One region of the Luteibacter rhizovicinus DSM 16549 genome, then DNA from elsewhere that is predicted to be linked to it. Evidence: predicted binding sites of a transcription regulator. Region 1 holds the regulator's gene; the other holds the start of a gene.

What was found. The regulator FliA, encoded in region 1, starts transcription of late flagellar genes. The targets are predictions, from matches to a motif close to TAAAGTTTNNCNNNCNNNGGCCGATAA.
Region 2: a site for FliA is predicted at 1,598-1,624, ahead of BJI69_RS08120 (GGDEF domain-containing protein). Genes of this name have one in related genera too.

The regions. Positions count from the first base shown of each region.
Region 1 is NZ_CP017480.1:406,737-410,050, reverse strand. It holds gene flhF (flagellar biosynthesis GTPase FlhF) at 1-448, shown strand, start outside; gene BJI69_RS01920 (MinD/ParA family protein) at 511-1,386, shown strand; gene BJI69_RS01915 (RNA polymerase sigma factor FliA) at 1,383-2,114, shown strand; gene cheY (chemotaxis response regulator CheY) at 2,168-2,569, shown strand; gene BJI69_RS01905 (protein phosphatase CheZ) at 2,580-3,224, shown strand; gene BJI69_RS01900 (chemotaxis protein CheA) at 3,232-3,314, shown strand, end outside.
Region 2 is NZ_CP017480.1:1,796,110-1,799,423, reverse strand. It holds gene BJI69_RS08120 (GGDEF domain-containing protein) at 1-1,561, opposite strand, end outside; gene BJI69_RS08115 (SDR family oxidoreductase) at 1,671-2,501, opposite strand; gene BJI69_RS08110 (histidine phosphatase family protein) at 2,634-3,242, opposite strand; gene BJI69_RS08105 (DksA/TraR family C4-type zinc finger protein) at 3,289-3,314, opposite strand, start outside.

The DNA of each region.
Region 1 (3,314 bases):
GCGCAACGTGCTTCTCCAGCTGCGCAGCAAGCACACCGTGCTGGTCGACACCGCCGGCATGGCCGGCAACGATCCCAAGCTGCAGCAGCAGTTCGACACGCTGCGCGCGACCTCGAACCTGCGCGTCTGCCTGGTGCTCGCCGCCAATGCGCAGGCCCAGGCGATCGACAACGCGATCCGCTCGTACGCGCCGCTGTCACCGCAGACCGCCATCCTTACCAAGCTCGACGAGGCGCCGCTGATCGGCGGCGCCCTGTCGGCACTCATTCGCCACGCCATGCCGCTGGACTACACCACCGACGGGCAGCGTGTGCCCGAAGACATCGCCTCCGCCGATGCGCGCAAGCTGGTCTGCCTCGCAGCCCAACTGCTCAAGCAGCGCAACGAGGAGCCCGACGACGCCGTACTTGCCGATCGTTTCGGCACCGCGGCGCCCGCGCTCGCCTGATCGGGAAACCGCATAACGTGACTACCGCCACCGCACACTCTTTCACGGCAGTGAATTCCTTCATGACCACACACGTCGATAGCACCCAGGCCGCCGGCCTCAACTGGCTTGACGACCGTCGCCCTACCCGCAGCATCGCGATCGCGGGCGGCAAGGGCGGCGTCGGCAAGACCACCGTGGCGGTCAACCTCGGTATGGCCCTGGCCATGGGCGGACGCGACGTCGTCCTGCTCGATGCCGATCTGGCCATGGCCAATATCGACGTGCTGCTCGGGCTGCAGCCGACCCGTCACCTCGGGCACATGCTCGAGGGCGAGTGCCGCATCGAGGATCTGATCCTCCAGGCGCCGCATGGCCTGAAGGTGATTCCGGCCACCTCCGGCGCGCGCCGCATGGCGCAGTTGCCGAATATCGAGCATGCCGCCGTCATCCGCGCGTTCGACGAATACCCGATCGCCCCCGAATACCTGATCGTCGACACCGCCGCCGGCATTTCGGACAGCGTCTCCATGTTCGCCGCGGCTTCCGACGAAGTCGTGGTGGTGGTCTGCGACGAGCCGGCCTCGCTGACCGATGCCTACGCCCTGATCAAGGTCATGAGCCGGGAGTTCGGCGTGAACCGCTTCCGCATCGTGGCCAACATGGTCCGCCATGCCCAGGAAGGTCGCCAGCTGTTCGAGAAACTGTCCCGGGTGACCAACCGATTCCTGGATGTTTCCTTGGATTTCATGGGGATGGTCCCGCACGACGAGTACCTGCGCCAGGCGATTCGCCGCCAGTCGGCGGTGGTCGATGTCTGGCCGAGCAGCCGATCTGCAGTTGGATTCAAGAATCTGGCCAGGTCGGTCGATACATGGGGTGAACCCGAACCCCGTGCTCAGGGTCGCATCGGCTTTTTCGCCGAGCGGTCCCACCTGGGAGGAGGGTTGCCACTGTGAGCGTTGCGACGGAATACCTTGAAGTCACGCGAATCCCGGCGGATCAATTGGTACGAACCCACGCGCCGCTGGTGCGCCGGATCGCCTATCACCTGATGGGCCGGCTGCCGCCAAGCGTGGATGCAAACGACCTCATGCAGGCCGGGATGATCGGACTGCTGGAGGCCGCAAGAAATTACTCGCCGACTCGCGCGGCCAGTTTCGAGACCTATGCGGGTATCCGCATACGGGGCGCGATGCTGGACGAACTGCGCAAGACGGACTGGACCCCCCGCTCCGTGCACCGGAAGTTGCGCGAGGTGGCTGAAGTAACGAGGCAGATCGAGAACGAGACAGGTGGTGATGCCGAAGACGCCGAGGTGATGAAGCGGCTGGGCATCGACGCCATGGAGTACAACCAGATCCTGGCCGACGCGGCGAGCGCGCGGTTGCTCAGTCTTACGGCGCCCGAAGGCGACGAAGGCGCGGCGATCGATGTCGCGGACCCGGATGCCGCGGGGCCGGAAGGGATCTTCGAACAGGACGGCTTGCGCGATGCGCTGGCCCAATCCATCGACGGCCTGCCCGAACGCGAGAAGCTGGTGATGTCGCTGTACTACGATGAAGAGCTCAATCTGAAGGAAATCGGTGCGGTGCTGGGTGTGAGTGAATCGCGGGTGTGCCAGATCCATGGCCAGGCCCTGATTCGCCTCCGCGCACGCATGACGGGTTGGAAAGACAAGCATTGACGGCATTACGGTGCCGTCGCCGGTAAGAACGCGCAGTCAGGCGGAGACGAGTTTTGGACAAGAACATGAAAATCCTCGTGGTGGACGATTTCTCCACCATGCGACGCATCGTCAGGAATCTCCTGGTCGAGCTGGGATTTACGAACACCCTCATCCAGGAGGCTGAAGACGGCAACGCGGCGCTCACGATGTTGCGTGCCCAGCCTTTCGACCTGGTGGTGACCGACTGGAACATGCCCAACATGACGGGCATCGACCTGCTTCGCGCGATCCGCGCGGACGCCGCGCTGAAGTCGATGCCGGTGCTGATGGTCACGGCCGAGAACAATCGCGACCAGATCATCGCCGCCGCGCAGAGCGGCGTGAACGGCTACGTGGTCAAGCCGTTCACGGCGGTCACGCTGAAGGAAAAGCTCGACAAGATCTTCGAACGACTCGCCGCGGCTGCGGGCTAAGGGAATGACGATGAATACCATGCTTAACCCCGGCCACGAGGTCGTTCCCGAGCTGCGCGAGTTGCTCGACGCCGATGACAGCGTCGCCTTCGAACAGGCGCTCGATCGCCTCCTGCGCAGCCGTGAACAGCACCTGTTCCTGGCCCTGGGCCATCTTGCGCGCGATCTGCACGAGTCGGTCCGCCGTCTGGCCTCCGATATCTCCAGCGATGGCGTGCCGGGCAACATGAGCGATGCGCGCAAACACCTGCGCGACGTGCTCGAGATGAGCTCACAGGCGGCTCACCGCACCCTCGATTTCAGCGACAGGCTGCGTCCTCAGGCGCAGGCGCTGGCCAAGCAGGCCGACGAAGTGCTGGTGCTCGATCACGCCGATCCGGCCTTCGCACCGAATGCGACGGCCCTGGCCGTGCGCGTCGGCGATTTCGCGCAGAGCTGCGACATCGGCCTGGGCGAGATGGTCGAGGCCCAGTCCTGGCAGGATCTGTCCGGCCAGCGCGTCGCGCAGGTCGAATCGTTCATGGCCAAGGTGGAGTCGTCGCTGGTCGAACTGGTGCGTCTCACTGGTTCGCTGGCCGGTGGCGCACACGCACCGGCCCCGGACAAGGTCAGCCAGGACGAAGTGGATCGACTGCTCAGCGAATTCGGGTTCTGAGCGCCGTATGAGCGTGGAGCTGGACAACGAGCTGCTCAATGTCTTCCTGATCGAAGCACGCGAACTGCTCGAGAGCCTGGGCGAACAGCT
Region 2 (3,314 bases), 1.4 Mb from region 1:
ACAGGTTCCCGCTCATCGCGTTGAAACGCAGGCGCATGCCTTCGCAGCGTGCGGCCCAGTCGTCACCCTGGAAGATAACGAGGAAGTCGTCGCCGCCGATATGGCCGACAAAATCGGCGTCCTGGCGCAGGTCGCCGGTAAGCGTGCTGGCGAGCAGGCGGATCATTTCGTCACCGCGGAAGTAGCCGTACTGGTCGTTGAAGGGCTTGAAGTTGTCGAGGTCGAAATAGGCCGCGGCGAACGGACGGCCTGTCTGTAACAGGCGCACGATGTGTTCGGTCACCGGCAGGTTGCCGGGCAGGAAGGTCAACGGATTGGCGTAGCGCGCCGCCTCTACCCGAATCTCGGTCACCCGGCGCACCAGCGCCTCACCGGTGCCGAGACCGAGGTAACGACCGTGCGAGGTGATGATGAAACCGTCACTGAGATAACGCTGATCTTCGCCGCGCAGGATATCGGCCATGCTTTGCAGCGACATCTCCTCGTCGCAGAGCAGCGGTTCGGGATGCATGAAGCTGGTGCACGGCTTCCGTCCGAACAGCTCGCGCGCGAAGGGCTGCGCCATGCGCTCGGTGAAGGTGCGTCGGTTGACGATGCCGATGGGCAACCCCTGCTCGACGACCGCAATCGCATGCAGACGCGGCTGGGCGGCGAACAGGTCCACGACGTCTTCGTTCGATTGCGTCGGCGACACGCAAGGCGCGTCGATGAGCATGTGGCCGGCCGTGAACGGCCGCGCCGATACTGGCCCGCGCGGTCGCGGAGGGACCGGTACCTGGGTGACGGACAACGCGGCGATGACGTTCGCGGGCGCCTCGATGGTCGAGCCGGCGGAGGGTCGCGCGACCAGGAAGCCTTGCGCGTACGGAATGCCGAGCTCACGCAGCATGAGCAGGTCCGCCTCTTCCTCGACGCCTTCGCCGACGAGCTCGGCGCCCAGCGTTTCCGCCACCGAGATCAGCGCGCGCACGATCGCCAGACGCTCCGCGCTGCGCGCCAGGCCGTTGATGAGGTAACGGTCGATCTTGACGATCTCCGGGTGCACTTCGTTCCACATCTCGAAGTTCGAGTGGCCGTTGCCGAAGTCGTCCAGCGCCACGCGGATGCCGCGCGCGCGAAGAAAGCCAAGCGAGTGCGCCAGCCGCGCGGGATTCTCGACAATGTCGCGCTCGGTGATTTCGATGGTCACCCGACTGAGGTCGAAACCCGGAATGGAGAGGGCCTCGAGCACGTCCTCGGCGCGTACGCCGTCCTGCATGATCGCCTGGGCACTGAGGTTCACCAGCAGACGGCCGGTGAGCGCACGCGCGGCGAAATGGGAGGCGACGCAATGCGCCGCCGCGAGTTCGAATTCGCCGAGGCGTCCCCGTGCCCGCGCGAGGTCGAGGAGGTCGGGTGGCGTCAGGTTGAAGTGCGGCAAGGACGAACGAATCAATCCCTCATGCGCAACCACTTCGCCGGTATCCACGCGAATCACCGGCTGGAAGACCGCCGTCAGCGAATCTCCCGCCAGGGCCTGCTCGATCAACGACGGTTCGCGACCGCCGGTAGGAGTGTTCATGGGCATCGTCATCGGAGGGCCGGGGAACTGCGAGAGGTAACGGCCGGACGCAACGATACTTTAGAAAATCCTTTTGCAATCAGTTATTTCTGTTTTGTTACACCGAACGTTACGCGGCATCGTCGGCGGCGTAGGCGATGTCGCGTTGTGCGCGGAGCTCATCCAGTCGCGCGCTGAGACCCGCGTCGACATGCGCGTAAGCATCGCCGCCCAGAGTCAGGCGACGCGGCATGACGGTCGCGTCGATCGTTTCGATCATCGAGTCGACCATCTTTTCCGGATTGCCGCGCAGCGTGAACGCGCCGGAATCGATGCCGCGACGCAGTTCGCCCGCCGGCGTGTCGTCGTATATCGCCATGGGTTCGGGGCGGACGAGACCTTTGCCGAAGTCCGTTTTCGACGGGCCCGGCTCGACGATGAGGAACTCGATGCCGAAGGACTTCACCTCCTGCAGCACGGATTCGACGAAGCCCTCGATACCCCACTTCGACGCGTGATAGAGGCTGAAGTTGGGATAGGCGATCTGGCCGCCTTCCGAGGATACCTGCACGATGCGACCGCCACCCTGGTCGCGCAGCTTCGGGATGGCGGCGCGAATGACCTGAATAGAACCGATCAGGTTGGTCTCGAGCACGTCACGGATCTGCTCGTCGGTGACCTCTTCCGCCGTACCGAACAGGCCGTAGCCGGCGTTGTTGACGACGACGTCGATGCGCCCCAGGGCGGCGAACGCGGCATCGACGCTGCGCCGGAGGGACGCCGTATCGGTCAGGTCCATCGTCGTGATCCACAGGCGATCGCCGTGCGTCGCCTTGAGATCGTCGAGGGCGCCGGGTTTGCGCAGCGTGGCCGCGACGCGGTCACCGCGAGCGAGCAGCTTCTCGGTCAGGAGACGGCCGAAGCCGGAGGACGTGCCAGTGATAAACCAGGTGGAGTTCATGCGTTACCTCATGGAGTTCGCCACGAAACGCGGCGGTTCACGAGGAAAGCTAGGGGCGAAGGCGCGACAAGACTATCCGCCAGAACGCGGATGAATCGATGCACGAGACAGGACAATCCCGGGACGGCAGGATCAGGCTTCGACGAGCACCTGGCTGTCGAGGTTCCAGCGGTCGACCACATAGGCGCCACCAGCCACCATGAGCGGCGTGTACGCGCAGTTGCCGTGGCGATAGCTGGCGTAGTCGCCGCCGTCGCGCAGGGCGCCAAGCAGAGCCGTGAGGCAATGGCCATGGGTAATGACAGCGACGCTTCGGTACGGCAGCGCGCAAACGGCCTCGAGCGCGGGAAGCGCCCGCTGTGCGACCTCGTGCAAGGATTCGCTACCACCCGCTGCGGCGAGCGGATCGTGACCACGAACGACCGCGGCCCATTGGGGATCCTCGACGAGGGCCTCGGCGACGGAACGGCCTTCGAGTTCACCAAAGGCGCGCTCGACGAAGCGCTCGTCGACGCTGACCTCGCAGCCGATGATCTCTGCAACGACCTGGGCGGTGTGCAGCGCGCGGCCGAGTGTCGACGAGACCACATGCTCGACACCGCGCGCGGCGAGCGTACGGCCGAGGGCGCGTGCCTGCTCGATACCGGCCGCCGTGAGCGGGCTATCGGCACGGCCCTGCGCACGACCCGCGATGTTCCATTCCGTCTCGCCATGGCGGGCGAGGATCAGGTGTTCGAGCATCGCGTGGGGTCCGTGCAGGGGTGGGGAGCGGCGTAGTTTAGTCCCTTCACCGCAGCTGGCTATCCTTGCTGC